DNA from 2 places in the Streptacidiphilus sp. BW17 genome. Region 2 is predicted to be linked to the other one. Evidence: riboswitches for the same ligand, from Rfam matches in the RefSeq annotation. Region 2 holds a riboswitch; the other holds the start of a gene.
What was found. A riboswitch is a leader RNA that binds a small molecule or an ion and turns the genes downstream of it on or off. The one in region 2 is predicted to bind thiamine pyrophosphate.
Positions count from the first base shown of each region.

Region 1: it holds a riboswitch for thiamine pyrophosphate, as region 2 does, so the genes downstream of both, thiO (glycine oxidase ThiO) here and thiC (phosphomethylpyrimidine synthase ThiC) in region 2, are expected to answer to the same signal.

Region 1 covers NZ_JBGCCR010000002.1:189,501-196,999, forward strand. The annotation lists gene ABH940_RS02925 (bifunctional salicylyl-CoA 5-hydroxylase/oxidoreductase) at 57-2,309, opposite strand; gene ABH940_RS02930 (enoyl-CoA hydratase family protein) at 2,388-3,218, opposite strand; gene ABH940_RS02935 (hypothetical protein) at 3,410-3,679, shown strand; gene ABH940_RS02940 (NAD(P)/FAD-dependent oxidoreductase) at 3,660-4,829, opposite strand; TPP riboswitch at 4,854-4,965, shown strand; gene thiO (glycine oxidase ThiO) at 4,960-6,165, shown strand; gene thiS (sulfur carrier protein ThiS) at 6,162-6,392, shown strand; gene ABH940_RS02955 (thiazole synthase) at 6,400-7,194, shown strand; gene pknB (Stk1 family PASTA domain-containing Ser/Thr kinase) at 7,307-7,499, shown strand, end outside.
Region 2 covers NZ_JBGCCR010000001.1:276,014-283,512, forward strand. The annotation lists gene ABH940_RS01230 (protease pro-enzyme activation domain-containing protein) at 151-3,186, opposite strand; gene thiC (phosphomethylpyrimidine synthase ThiC) at 3,551-5,374, opposite strand; TPP riboswitch at 5,370-5,507, opposite strand; gene ABH940_RS01240 (YibE/F family protein) at 5,588-6,910, shown strand; gene ABH940_RS01245 (hypothetical protein) at 7,191-7,499, shown strand, end outside.

The DNA of each region.
Region 1 (7,499 bases), on a different contig from region 2:
GCCATCCGCACAGAGTGGTTTCTCGCGCAGTTCCCCGGGCCCCCAGCGTGCTGCAACTACAGCCTCCGGCCGGTCTGCGGGCGCCTGCTGCCCGCGGCGTACTGGATCGGCCAGTCCACACCCGCGCCCGTCCACTCCTGCTCCGCCGCCGCGTGCAACGTCCACGCCGGGTCGTACAGGTGCGGGCGTCCGAGGGCGACCAGGTCCGCGCGGCCGGCGAGCAGCAGGGAGTTGACGTCGTCCCAGGACGACACCGCGCCCACGGCCAGCACCGGTACGCCGACCTGGTTGCGGATCGCGTCCGCGAACGGGGTCTGGTACGACCGCCCGTAGGCGGGCCGCTCCTCCGAGACGACCTGGCCGGTGGAGACGTCCATGGCATCCGCGCCGTGCTCGGCGAAGGCGCGGGCGATGGTGACCGCCTCGGTGACGTCGTTGCCGCCTGCCGCCCAGTCCGTGGCGGAGATGCGGACTGTCATCGGGCGGTCCTCCGGCCAGACCGCCCGCATCGCGTCGAAGACGCGCAGCGGCCAGCGCAGCCGGGCCTCGACCGAGCCGCCGAACTCGTCACTCCTGCGGTTGGTCAACGGCGAGAGGAACGACGACAGCAGATAGCCGTGCGCGCAGTGGAGTTCGAGCAGGTCGAAACCCGCCTGCGCACCGCGCCGCGCCGAGTCGACAAAGCGACCGAGGATCTCGTCCAACTGATCGTGCGTCAACTCCGCAGGGACCTGGCTGACCCCCGTCCGGTACGGCAGTGCCGACGGGCCGACGACCGGCCAGGCCTTCTCCGGCTCCAGCGGGTCGTCCATGCCCTCCCACATCAGCCGGGTCGCGCCCTTGCGGCCCGCGTGGCCCAGCTGGAGGCCGATCGCCGCGCCGCTGCGGCCGTGGACGAAGTCGACGATCCGCGCCCAACCCGCCTGCTGCTCGTCGTTCCAGAGGCCGGTGCAGCCCAGCGTGATCCGGGCGTCCGGGGCGACGCAGACCATCTCCGTCATCACCAACCCGGCCCCGCCCAGCGCGCGCGAGCCCAGGTGGACCAGGTGGAAGTCGCCGGGGAGGCCGTCCTGCGCGGAGTACATGTCCATCGGCGAGACCACGACCCGGTTGCGCAGCGTCAGCCCGCGCAGCCGGAACGGGGTGAACATCGGCGGGGTGCCCGCCTCGGCGAACTCGGCCTCCAACGAGGCGACATAGCCGGGGTCGCGGAGCCGGAGGTTGTCGTAGGTGATCCGGCGGCTGCGGGTGAGCAGGTTGAAACCCAGCTGCCAGTCGGGCTGGTCCAGGTACTGCTCCAGGTTCTCGAACCACTCCAGGCTGGCCTGCGCCGCGCGCTGGGTGGACGCGACGACCGGTCGCCGCTCCGCCTCGTACGCGGCCAGCGCCTCCTGGACCGACCGGCCGTCCCGCGCGCCGTCGCGCAGGCTCGCGGCCAGCGCCAGGGCGTCCTCCATGGCGAGCTTGGTGCCGGAGCCGATGGAGAAGTGCGCGGTGTGCGCGGCGTCGCCGAGCAGCACGGTGTTGCCGTCGTGCCAGACGGCGTTGCGGACGGTGGTGAAGGCGATCCAGCGCGCGTCGTTGCCGCGCAGCGCGTGGCCCTGGAGCAGCTCGGCGAAGTACTTCTCGCAGGCCGCGATGGACTCCTGCTCGTCCAGCGTGTCCAGCCCGGCCCGACGCCAGACGTCCTCGCGCATCTCGACGATGACAGTGCTGCCCTCGTCCGAGTACGGATAGCCGTGCAGCTGCATCACGCCGTGCTCGGTGCGCAGCACCTGGAACTGGAAGGCGTCGAAGACCAGGTCGGTGCCGAGCCAGATGTACCGGCAGTGCCGGGCGTCCAGCCGGGGGCGGAAGACCTCCTCGGCCGCCGTCCTGGTGCGGGAGCGGACGCCGTCGGCCGCGACGACCAGGTCGTGGCTGCGGGCGAGGTCGGCGGCGGGCGGGGCCTCGGTGCGGAAGCGCAGGTCGACGCCGAGGTCGCGGCAGCGCTGCTGGAGCACGTCGAGCAGGCGGCGACGGCTGGTCGCGGCGAAGCCGTGCCCGCCGGAGGTGACCACCTGGCCGCTGGGCAGGTGGACGTCGATGTCATCCCAGCGGGCGAAGCCCGACGCCAGGTCGGCGTAGAGCGCCGGGTCGGCGTCCTCGATGCCGCCGAGGGTCTCGTCGGACAGGACGACGCCGAAGCCGAAGGTGTCGCCGGGGGCGTTGCGCTCCCAGACGGTCACCTCGTGCGCCGGGTCCTGCTGCTTGACCAACGACGCGAAGTAGAGCCCACCGGGCCCGCCCCCGATCACCGCGATCCGCACGGCCGCCTCCCTGCTCCTGCTTGTACTGCTCTTTTGTCCATCGTAACGAGAACGCTATGCGCTGTCAGCGGCCCCGCGTCAACGTCCCTGCCACTTGGGCGGGCGCTTGCCGGTGAACGCGGCGTGGAACTCGGCGTAGTCCGCGCTCTTCATCAGCAGCGCCTGGGTCATCGCCTCCAGCTCGACGGAGGCGGCCAGGCTCATGTCGAGCTCCTGGGTGAGCAGCGCCTTGGTCTGCGCCAGCGCGAAGGCGGGGCCCTCGGCCAGGCGTCGGGCCAGGGCACCTGCGGCGGCGTCCAGCTCCTCGTCGTCGACCAGCTCGCTGACCAGGCCGTACCGGTCGGCGGTGGCGGAGTCGATGGTGTCGCCGAGCATCAGCAGCTTGGTGGCGTGGCCGAGGCCGACCAGCCGGGGCAGCAGGTAGGCCGCGCCCATGTCCGCGCCCGCCAGGCCGACCTTGGTGAAGAGGAAGGCGAACCGGGCGGACCTGGCCACCACCCGGAAGTCGGCGGCCAGCGCCAGTACCGAGCCCGCGCCTGCGGCGATCCCGTGGACGGCGGCGACGATCGGCACCGGGCACTCGCGCATGGCGCGGACCACCTGGCCGGTCATCCGGGTGAAGTCGAGCAGCTCGTCGGGCCGCATCGCCAGGGTCGCGCCGATGATCTCGTTGACGTCACCGCCGGAGCAGAACGCGCGGCCCTCGCCGCGCAGCAGGATCGCCCGGGTGTCGCCGCGCTGCGGGATCTCGGCCAGCAGGTCACGCAGGTCCGCGTAGGACTCGAAGGTCAGCGCGTTGAGCTTGTCCGGGCGGTCGAGGGTGACGGTGAGCATGCCCGACTCGTCGCGGCTGAGCCGGAAGTGGCGCCACTCCTCGGTGAACGGGACGGATCCTCGGAACGGGCTCATCTGGGTGGCCTCCCCGTGAGGTGAATCGCTGCTGTGCGACGGTCGTCACGAACACGATATGACCACCCGGCGGCCACGGGGAACACCCCGTCCGCGCGGCCCGCCGCGGCCCGCGTGGACGGGTCGGGCATACTGCTGGTGACTGTGCACACGAAGGAAGTGCACGCAAAGGAGTTCGAGGAGCCCTGAGCATGCGTTATGCGCTGATCGCCGTGGTCCTGGCAGGCGTCTGCGTCCTGGAGTGGACCACCTCGCCGACGACGCTCGCCGCGCTGGCCGTCGTGCTGCCGACGCTGGCGCTGGCTCCGCTGGCCGTGCTCGCCGGTCGCCCGCTGGGTGACGAGGACACCGCGCCGGGCAACCGCCGGGTGGTCGGACCCGCCTTCCCGTCTGATCCCGCCCGCGCTCCCCGCGCCCCCGCAGCGCCCGGCGCCCGGCGCCTCAGGCGACGGCGGACTTGAGCGGTACCGCCGGGTCCGCCACCCTGGCCAGATCGAGCACCGCGCCCGCGTCGATCAGCTTCCGGCCCTGCGCCAGATCGCGCGGGCGGTCCACCGCGAAGACCGCGACCAGTCGTCCGTCGCGCACCCACAGCACCGTGTCGTCGCCGCGCGAGATCTGTTCGTCGCCGCCGCTCCACACGCCGGCGACCTGCACCATCCGCCCGAACTGCTCGGACCAGAAGTACGGCACGGGGTTGTACAGGCTTTCGCCGCCGAGCACGTTGGCGGCCACCACGCGTGCGCCCTGCATGGCGTTGTCCCAGTGATGGACCGTCAGCCGCCGTCCGTAGCGCCGGGACGGGAACGAGACGCAGTCGCCGACAGCGAAGACGTCCGCCACACCACCGGCCCGCAGCCGCTCGTCCGCCGCGACCGCGCCGCGGTCGTCCAGGGCCACGCCGGAGCCGTCCAGCCAGCCGGTCTCCGGTCGGGCACCGATGCCGACCACGACCGCGTCGGCCTCGATCTCCTGGCCGTCGGTCAGGTGGAGTCCGCCCGGCAGGATGCCGCTCACGGCGGCGCCGGTCAGCAGGCGGACGCCCGCCTCCGCGTACCAGGCGCGGGTCCGCTCCCCCAGCTCGGTCGGCAGTGCGCCGGCCAGCGGGGAGGGCGCGGCCTCGACGACGGTGACCTCGCAGCCCAACTGCCGGGCGACGGTCGCCGCCTCCGCGCCGATCCAGCCCGCGCCGACGACGGCCACCCGCGCGCCCGGCCGGAGCGCGGCCTTGAGCGCGACCGCGTCGTCCTGGGTGCGCAGCAGGAAGGCGGACTCCGGCTGTCCCGGGAGTGAGATCGGGGCCGCGCCGGTGGCCAGCACCAGGCGGTCGTAGGAGAGGTCGCCCGTGTCGGTGCGCAGCAGGTGCGCGTCAGCGTCCAGGGAGAGCGCGCGGCGGCTCAGCGCCAGGTCGATGCCGAGGCCCGCGAAGTCCACCTCGAAGCGGGAGTCGGCGACCTTGCCCAGCAGCACGTCCTTGGAGAGCGGTGGACGGTCGTACGGCGGGTGCGGTTCAGCCCCCAGCAGGGTCAGCCGGTCGGTGTACCCCTGCGCGCGCAAGGCCACCGCGGTCTGCACGCCGGCCATCCCGGCCCCGACGATCACTACAGCCATTGCGCCACTGTATAGAGTGAAGCGTGAAGTAGACACGGGAGCCCGGAGCACCGGGCTGAGAGGGAGGCTGGGGCGCCTCCGACCGTCCGAACCTGATCCGGGTCATGCCGGCGAAGGGAGCGCAGGAACAATGACGCGCGAGCATGTCGATCGAACGTCCGACAGCAGCACCGACGTCCTGGTCGTCGGCGGCGGCATCATCGGGCTGGCCGTGGCCTGGCGGACGGCGCAGCGTGGCCTCTCCGTCACGGTGCTGGACCCCGATCCCGGTCACGGCGCGAACCAGGTCGCGGCGGGGATGCTGGCCCCGGTGACCGAGCTCCAGTACGGCGAGGAGCCGCTGCTCCGGCTCGGCATCGCGTCCAACACCCGCTACGCCGACTTCGTCGCCGAGCTGACCGAGGCCAGCGGCGGTCTCGACACCGGCTACCGCCGCTGCGGCACCCTGGCCGTCGCCCTCGACGCCGACGACCGCGCCGAGCTGCGCGAGGTGCACGCGTTCCAGCAGCGGCTGGGCCTCGCCACCGAGTGGCTGACCGGCCGCGAGTGCCGCCGGCTGGAGCCGATGCTCGCCCCCGACGTGCGCGGCGGGACGCTGGTCGCCGAGGACCACCAGGTCGACGGCCGCCGCCTCGGCGCGGCGCTGGTCGCCGCCTGCGAGCGCGCGGGCGTCACCCTGCACCGGTCCCGCGCGGCGAGGCTCACCGTGGCCGACAACCGCGCCGCCGGCGCGGTCGCCGAGGACGGCACCCGGATCTCCGCCGGGCGGACCGTCCTGGCCGCCGGGAGCTGGTCCGGCGAGCTGCCCGGTCTGCCGCCGGAGGCACGGCTGCCGGTGCGGCCGGTCAAGGGCCAGGTGCTGCGGCTGCGGATGGAGACCGTCCAGGGCCCGCTGCCGATGCCGTTCCTCTCTCGCAACGTCCGCGCCGTGGTCCGCGGCTGCCACATCTACGTCGTCCCGCGCGAGAACGGCGAACTCGTCCTCGGCGCGACCAGCGAGGAGCAGGGCTTCGACACCACCGTCACCGCGGGCGGCGTCCACGAGCTGCTGCGCGACGCCCGCGAACTGCTGCCCGGCATCACCGAGCTGCCGCTCGCCGAGACCAACGCCGGGCTGCGGCCCGGCACCCCCGACAACGCCCCGCTGCTCGGCCCGACCGCGCTGCCCGACCTGATCGCGGCGACCGGCCACTACCGCAACGGCGTGCTGCTGACCCCGGTCACCGGCGACGCGATCGCCACGCTGCTGACCACCGGCAGCCTGCCGCCCGAGGCCGCGCCCTTCACCCCCGAGCGCTTCGCCGCTCACCGCCCCGTGCTGGAGACCTCCCGATGACCGCCCCGCTTGGCGTGCCTGCTCAGATCCGACTCACCGTCAACGGCGAGCCCCGCGAGGTGGCGTCCGGGACGTCGCTCGCGGAGGTCGTGGCCCAGCTCAGCGCCGCGCCGAGCGGCGTGGCCGCCGCCGTCAACGAGGCCGTGGTGCCGCGCAGCGCCTGGGACGCGACGGCGCTGGCCGACGCCGACCGGGTCGAGATCCTCACCGCAGTCCAGGGAGGCTGACACCGTCATGGCTGACGACCTGCTCACCATCGCCGACCGTTCCTTCTCGTCCCGCCTGATCATGGGCACCGGCGGCGCGCCCAGCCTGGAGGTGCTGGAGAACGCCCTGCGCGTCTCCGGGACCGAGCTGACCACCGTGGCGATGCGCCGGATCAACCCGTCCGCGCGCGGCTCGGTGCTGGAGGTGCTGCAGCGCTGCGGCATCGACGTCCTGCCCAACACCGCCGGCTGCTTCACCGCCGGGGAGGCGGTGCTGACCGCCCGTCTGGCCCACGAGGCGCTGGGGACGAACTGGATCAAACTGGAAGTGGTCGCCGACGAGCGCACCCTGCTGCCCGACCCGGTCGAACTGCTGGACGCCGCCGAGACCCTGGTCGACGACGGCTTCGTGGTCCTCCCCTACACCAACGACGATCCGGTGCTGGCCCGCAAGCTGGAGGATGTCGGCTGCGCCGCCGTCATGCCGCTGGGTTCGCCGATCGGCTCGGGGCTGGGCATCCGCAACCCGCACAACTTCCAGCTGATCGTCGAGCAGGCGGGCGTCCCGGTGGTCCTGGACGCGGGCGCGGGCACCGCGTCGGACGCGGCGTTCGCCATGGAGCTGGGCTGCGCGGCTGTGATGCTGGCAACGGCGGTGACCCGGGCCCAGGAGCCCGCGCTGATGGCCGAGGCGATGCGTAAAGCGGTCGAATCCGGACGATTGGCGTACCGGGCGGGACGGATCCCGAAGCGGTTCCACGCCGAGGCGTCCTCCCCGATGGACGGCCGCGCCGCCTTCGACCCAGAGGCTCCCGCGTTCTGACCCGAGCACCCCGGACCGGTTCGTCACCGTAGTGTCCTCGGACTCTCACTTTTCAGCGACGGAGAGCTCGGCCGTGCGGAGCGGCACACCCCTGCCCCGTACACTCCGTGGGATGGACGCAACGCTGCAGGACCCCCTTCTCGGGCGCATGCTCGACGGCCGGTACCGGGTCGAGCAGCGCGTCGCCGTCGGCGGGATGGCCACCGTCTACCGGGGTGTGGACACCAGGCTCGACCGGGTCGTCGCCCTGAAGGTGATGCACCCGGGTTTCGCCGCCGACCCCGACTTCGTCCAGCGGTTCATCC
Region 2 (7,499 bases):
GCATACGTCCGATTCGGGAGAGGAAGCGTTACGCCATCTTGACTGATCCGTTCGGACCACCGACCGAACGCGGCAGGGCCCCGCCGGTGAAAGTCACCGACGGGGCCCTGCACAGGAGTTGACGCTATTGAGCGCTACTCAGGCCACGACTCACGGGGCGTAGTAGCCGAGAACGTCGGCTGCCACGTTGACCGCACCCGCGTGGTTGTAGATGGCGATCCTGCCGTCGACCACCGGAACGATGACCAGGCTGGAGATCGTCTGCTCGGCCGAGAAATCGATGCTGGTGGACGCCGAGTGGCCCAGCGAGTCCGGGTAGATGCTCAGGTAGCTGCCGGCCGTGCCGCCGATGGCGGTCACGTTCAGCACCACGGCGTTGGCGTTGGTCGCCACGCCGCCGACGCCGGTCACCGGGAAGGACAGGGTCCCGCCGGAGCCGAGAGCCTTGACCGGGCTCGCAGCGTTACGGGTGTCCAGCAGGTGCGACGGGACGACCGCGCTGAAGCCGGAGCCCGTGGTCGCGGTGGTGTAGTAACCCGTCACGTCCGCGGTCACGTTGACGCTTCCGGAGTGGTTGTAGAACTTGACGGTGCCGTCCGTGCCGACCGGGACGATCACCGAGTTGGCGATGATCTGGCCGGGCGCGAAGCTGATGCTGCTCGCCGTGCTCGGACCCGAGGTGCCCGGGTACACGCCGATGAAGCTGTTGGCAGTACCGGCGATCGCGGTGACGTCCAGCGCCACGGCCGTGACCGTGCCGTCGTTCGGGACCCCGGCCTGGCCGGTGGTCGGGACGGTGATGGTCGCGTTGGCGCCCAGCGGCGCGATCGTGCCGCCGGTGCCGGTGCCGCTACGGGTGTCCAGCAGGTGAGCCGGCGAGATGCCGACGAAGGTGCTGCCGCCGGTCGTCGCCGTGCCGTAGTAACCCGACACGACCGCAACGACGTTGACGCTGCCGCTGTGGTTGTAGAAGTCGACCTTGCCGTCCTTGACCGGAACGACCACCGAGTTCGGCACGATCTGACCCGGCGTGTAGGCGAGCGTGGTGCTGCCGTGGCCGGTGCCGTCGCCGTAGACGCTCAGGAAGCTGCTGGCGGTCGGGCCGACAGCGGTGACGCTCAGCATGACCGCGGTGACCGAGCCGTCGTTCGGCACGCCCGCGACGCCCGCGACCTGCAGGACATCGGTGGCGTTGGCGCCGAGCGGCGTCTTGAAGCCGCCGGTGCCGTCACGGGTGTCCAGGACGCGCTGCGGCGTCACCGGGAAGAAGTCGCCGTGCGCGGTACCGGTCTTGGTGCCGCAGAGCTGACCGAGCAGGCCCGGGAACTTCGGCGTGCCGAGGCCGGAGGCCAGGTCGTAGCCGGCGCCGGCCGCGTAGAGACCGCCCTTGTAACCGGAGGCCGCCCAGTCGTTGTTACCGGTGGTGATGTCGGTGAACGACGAGCTGTAGCTGCTCCGCGCGGCGGCGTAGACCACCGGGTTGAGCTGGCCCACCGAACCGTTGGCCTGGCAGCCCGACGAGGCGTCGGCCTGCACCAGCATGGCGGCCCAGGTCGGCGCGGCACCGCTGGTGCCACCGACGACGCCCCAAACGTTGCCGCCGTTGTGGTCCAGGGAGACCAGGTAGCCGGAGCTCTGGTCGGCCAGGGCCGAGACGTCCGGAACCTGACGGCAGGTCTCACCGGACGCCGCATTGCAGGCGTTGCTGTAGCCGGGGCCGGTGAAGCCGCTCTGGTAGAGGAAGGAACCGTTGGCGCTGCTGCTGCCGCTGTTCCACTCGGCGGAGACACCGCCGCCGCCCGCGCCGTCCGCGTAGGCGGTCCCGTTGTAGTTCCAGACGGCCTGCTTGAGCGTGGAGCCCAAGCCGTTCATCCAGGTGCCACCGACGCCGGTGACGTCCGGGTCGCTCGCCGGGTAGTCGACGGCCAGGGCGTTGGAGTCGCCCGACTGGCGGTAGCAGTCGGTCGAGCCACCGTCACCGGCAGCCGCCACGACGCTCTGGCCCTGGGCCGCCGCCTCGGCGAACACGTTGTGCGAGCTGGCGAAGAAGCCCGGGTCGGAGCTGATCACCGCAGGCTCGCAGACGCCCCAGCTGGTCGAGATGACCTTAACCTGGTCGTCCGTCACCATCTTCTGGTACACGTCCAGGACGTTCTGGTCCGTCGCGTTGACGGCGTCGGGACCCTGGTAGTCGATGATCGACGCGCCGGGCACCAGGCCGATCAGGTCGTCGATGTCGAGCGCGGACTCGACGCCGTCACCATTGTTGTCAGCGTTCGCCGCCGCCGTCGGGCCGCCGTCCACCGGGACGTAGCTGACTGACGTGTGGGTGCCGAGGCACGACTGGTAGTCGGCGATGTCCGACGTGTTGACGTTCTCCAGCTCGAAGACGCCGACCTTGACCCCGGAGCCCGCCGTGAAGCTCTTGTTCAGTCCGTAGGCCGAGGCCAGCGAACTGGGGCTGTAGTACTGCTTGGTGTCGTACAGGCCGCCGTTGTTCAGGTTGGTCGTGAGACCGGAGCAGACGGTGGGGCTGGTGACCGCGGCCGCGTGCGAAGCCACTCCGGTGGAACCGGAGGTCGGCGCGCTGCCGACCAGACGCGGCTTGGTGTAGTGGCTGGTCACGGCGCTGACGTCGGTCAGACCGCTGATGCTCGACACCTGCGTGGCCACGCCGCTCGGCAGAACCGGCGCGGCGGTGTTCAGGTACGCCGTGGTGCCGTCCGCCAGCTTCACGTTGGTGAAGCTCGTGCTCAGCGCCTTGGAAGCCGTGGCGATCGACGTGGTGACGGGGATGGAGAGCCCGTCCTGCGTGACCGTGCCGGGCGTCAGACCCTGGCTGCGCAGGGCCTGCTCGACGCTGTCGATCGTGCTCTGCGTCGGGCCGAAGGTCTGCGCGAACTGACCGGTGCCGAGGTAGTGGTGGTACAGCGGCGAGCTCTTGTCCGAGACCGCGGACACGAACGCGCTCAGCGCGGCGGGGTCGCGCGGCTGGAGGTTGACCGCCAGGTGCAGCGTCGTGCTGCTCGACGGGGTGGTGCCGGTGCGCACCGCTCCGGCGGGGACCCGCGGGGTCGCGCCGATCCGGGCGGGCTGCTTCTGGGCAGCGGTGGCGGCGGTCGCGGTCGCGGCATCGGCGGTCCCGGCAAGCGCGGTGACGACGCCGAAGGCGGTCACCACAGCCACGCCTGCGACGCGTGCCCGGGAACCCGCGAATCGACCGTTCTGCCCCGAGACAACCGAATCGGTTGTTATTCGGGCACGGCCGACCTTTCTGGCCATACAGTGCTCCTTCAACTGACAGGGCGCCAGAAAATCGCACGCGTGGCACAGTCGGCCGCGCAGCGGAAAGTCAGCCCCCAGGCAGAATTGACGAAAAGTCCCAAATGTCGTGCAGTGCGCGATCAATCAATCGAATATCTGCGCACTGATCGCCAATTTCTACCAGGCCGCACTGACATCTCACAGACCCGGGTCCGCTTGGGCCAGTACGACGCGGACCGGCCGCACGCCCTTCGTAGGCGCACAGGCCGGTCCCCGTAAGTAACGGTCAGTCGACCACCGGCAGGTACACCTTCGCGCCCTGGGCCTTGAACTCCTCGGACTTGGCCCGCATCCCGGCCACGACCGTGTCGTCGCCGCCGTTTGCGGCGCCGTCACCGCCGTACATGTCCATGACGGCGCGACTGATCTTCATCGAACAGAACTTCGGCCCGCACATGGAGCAGAAGTGCGCCGTCTTGGCCGGCTCGGCCGGGAGCGTCTCGTCATGGAACTCACGGGCCGTCTCCGGGTCGAGGGCCAGGTTGAACTGGTCCTCCCAGCGGAACTCGAACCGGGCGTCCGACAGGGCGTCGTCCCAGGCCTGGGCGGACGGGTGGCCCTTGGCCACGTCGGCCGCGTGGGCGGCGATCTTGTAGGTGATCACGCCCGTCTTGACGTCGTCGCGGTTGGGCAGGCCCAGGTGCTCCTTGGGCGTGACGTAGCAGAGCATCGCCGTGCCCCACCAGGCGATCATCGCCGCGCCGATGCCCGAGGTGATGTGGTCGTAGCCGGGTGCGACGTCCGTGGTCAGCGGGCCGAGGGTGTAGAACGGCGCCTCGTCGCAGATCTCCTTCTGGAGATCCATGTTCTCCTTGATCTTGTGCATCGGGACGTGGCCCGGGCCCTCGATCATCACCTGGACGTCGTGCGAGCGCGCGATCCGGCCGAGCTCGCCCAGCGTCTGCAACTCGGCGAACTGCGCCTCGTCGTTGGCGTCCGCGATGGAGCCCGGACGCAGCCCGTCACCCAGCGAGTAGGTGACGTCGTAGGCGCGCAGGATCTCGCACAGCTCGTCGAAGTGCGTGTAGAGGAAGTTCTCCTGGTGGTGCGCCAGACACCACGCCGCCATGATCGAGCCGCCGCGCGAGACGATGCCAGTCTTGCGCCGGGCCGTCATCGGCACGTAGCGCAGCAGCACTCCCGCGTGGACGGTCATGTAGTCGACGCCCTGCTCGCACTGCTCGATCACGGTGTCGCGGTAGACGTCCCAGCTCAGCTCCTCGGCCTTGCCGTCGACCTTCTCCAGCGCCTGGTAGAGCGGCACCGTGCCGATCGGGACGGGCGAGTTGCGCAGGATCCACTCACGGGTGGTGTGGATGTTGCGTCCGGTGGAGAGGTCCATCACGGTGTCCGCACCCCAGCGGGTGGCCCAGGACATCTTCTCGACCTCCTCCTCAATCGAGGAGGTGACCGCCGAGTTGCCGATATTGGCGTTGATCTTCACCAGGAACTTCGAGCCGATCAGCATCGGCTCCGACTCCGGGTGGTTGACGTTGGCCGGCAGCACCGCGCGGCCCGCCGCGAGCTCCTCGCGGACGGTCTCGGGCGACATGCCCTCGCGCAGCGCCGCGAACTCCATCTCCTCGGTGATGATCCCCCGTCGCGCGTACGCGAGTTGGGTCACCGCGGCGCCGTCCCGCCCGCGCCGAGGACGGCGGGGACGGCCGGGGAAGACCGCGTCGAGGTTGGCCAGCCCTGCCCCACCGCGCGGCGAGGTGTGCTTAAGGCCGTCGTCCTCGGGACGCGACTCACGGCCGTGGTACTCGTCGACGTCCCCGCGCTGGCTGATCCAGGCGTCGCGCAGCGGCGGCAGGCCGCGTCGGACGTCCGGCTCGTAGGCGGGATCGGTGTACGGACCGGAGGTGTCGTACAGCGGCACGGTCGCGCCGTTGCTCAACAGCACCTCGCGGAACGGGACGCGCAGATCGGGGCGGGTGCCCTGGTGGTACGCCTTGCGCCAGGCCGGCGTCGGGTAACCGCCCGCCGTGCTGGAGGCCGTGACGGCCTGCTCGGAGACAGACTGCTGCTGTGCGTCGTCGTGCGTGGTCATCAGACCCACTACTCCCTACGCCGGCATTACCCGGTCAGGTTCCTGCGGTCGGCGCAAGCATTCGACGTCCCCATGTCGGGACGGCGGTCAGCGCCCTCTCAGCCCGGTGCTCCGAGCTCCCGCGTCTACAGATGAGATGGGCACACAGTATCGACGGGTGTCGTCTTTGGCGAGGGCGCGTCCGAGGACCGGTCACCGCGATAGCTTCGCGAAGTGGCAGCGCCGCACCTCTCCCGATCCCACGCGCACGAGCACCAACACCCGCGCGGGGACGACCACGCGGGCAGCCACGGCCACTCGCACGACCACGGTCCGGCCAGCCCCGCGTCCGCGCGGCTGCGCGTGCTGCTGGCGGCTGTACTGGTGCCGTTCGCGCTGGCGGTGCTGTGCGGGCTGTGGTTCCTCTGGCCCGCACCGATCCCGCCGCACGCGGTGACCGGTGTCGGCTTCGACCAACTGACGGTCACCGGCACGGTGACAGCCACCCGCACCGTCTCCTGCGGTGCTGCCGCCACCCCCGGTTCCGGAGCCGTCGGCAACTGCACCGCCATCACCGTCCGCCTGACCAGCGGCAAGGACGCGGGCCGCTCGGTCGGCCAGAACCTGACGCCCGACCAGACCGCCGTCTACGTCACGGGCGAGCAGGTCATGATGGACTACTCGCCTTCTGCCCCGGCCTCGCTCCAGTACACCGTCGAGGACGCCGACCGCAGCGCGCCCGTCGCCCTGCTGGCCGCGCTCTTCGCCGTCGCCGTCGTCCTGGTCGGCCGGCTGCGCGGGCTCGCCTCGCTCGGCGCGCTGGCGATCAGCTTCCTGGTGCTGGCCCTCTTCGTCCTCCCGGCGATCCTGGGCGGCGAGAACCCGCTGGCCGTGGCGGTTGTCGGGGGCGGGCTGATCATGCTGCTGGCGCTCTACCTCTGCCACGGCGTCTCCGCCCGGACCTCGGTGGCCGTGCTGGGGACGGTCGTCTCGCTCGCGTTGATCGGCGGGCTCGGCGAGCTGTTCATCGGGCTGACCCGGCTCACCGGCAACACCTCGGACGAGACCGCCTTCGTTCACTCTCTCTTCCCTGGCATCCAGCTGCCGGGCCTGCTCCTGGCCGGTGTCGTGATCGGCTCGCTCGGCGTGCTCAACGACGTGACGGTCACCCAGGCCAGCTCGGTCTGGGAACTCCACGCCGCCGACCCGCAGATGAGTGCCCGCGCGCTCTACCGCTCGGGCATCCGGATCGGCCGCGACCACATCGCCTCCACGGTCAACACCCTGGTCATGGCCTACGCAGGCGCAGCCCTACCGCTGATGCTGCTCTTCGCCCTCTCCCACCGCGGCATCTGGCAGGTGGCGACCAGTGAGATCGTCGCCGAGGAGGTCGTCCGCACCCTCGTCGGCAGCCTCGGCCTGATCGCCTCCGTCCCGCTGACCACGGCGCTCGCGGCGTTCATCGCCAGCCGGGATGTGGATGAACCAGGACAACTCCCGCAACAATGCCCGTCGGTGCGGGGCCGAGCACACGCCTCGCACCGGCGACGTCGGTGACCTTACAACTCTTACGCATCTCCAGTGCTCGGATGGCACACCAACCGCTAAAGTCCTGACGCTGATCATCATCGGGTGATCCCTTTGCTCTGCTTCCACGAGGAGCCCCGTGCGCATATCCCGCCGGCGCCTCAGATCCATGGCCATGCTCGTCGGCACGGCCATGTGCGCCACTTTGCCCGCCATCTCGGCGGCCCACGCAGTGAACTCAGCTCCGACGGTCACAGTGACGGTCAACGGCCAGACCCCGGGCTCGACAGCACTCACAGCTTCGGGCGTCGTGAACATTTCCGCGACGATCACCCCGGTTGCCGGTAACCCGGTTCAGAGCGTCACCTACGCCCTCGGCGCTGTCAGCGGATCGATTCCCGTTCCGTCCGGACAGTGCGCCACCACATGCACCCTTCAGGCGTCCATCGACTCAGCTGCTGTCCGGCCCTTCGCTTCCGGCGGTACCGAGATCCCGGCCGTTCCCGACGGCCGGGCCCTTCTCTCCGTCGACGTGTACAGCGCGGCTCCGCCCAGCACCACCTACATCGGCCTCGTGGTCAACAACCACCGCCCGGTTGCAGGTCAGCCGCTTTCGCCG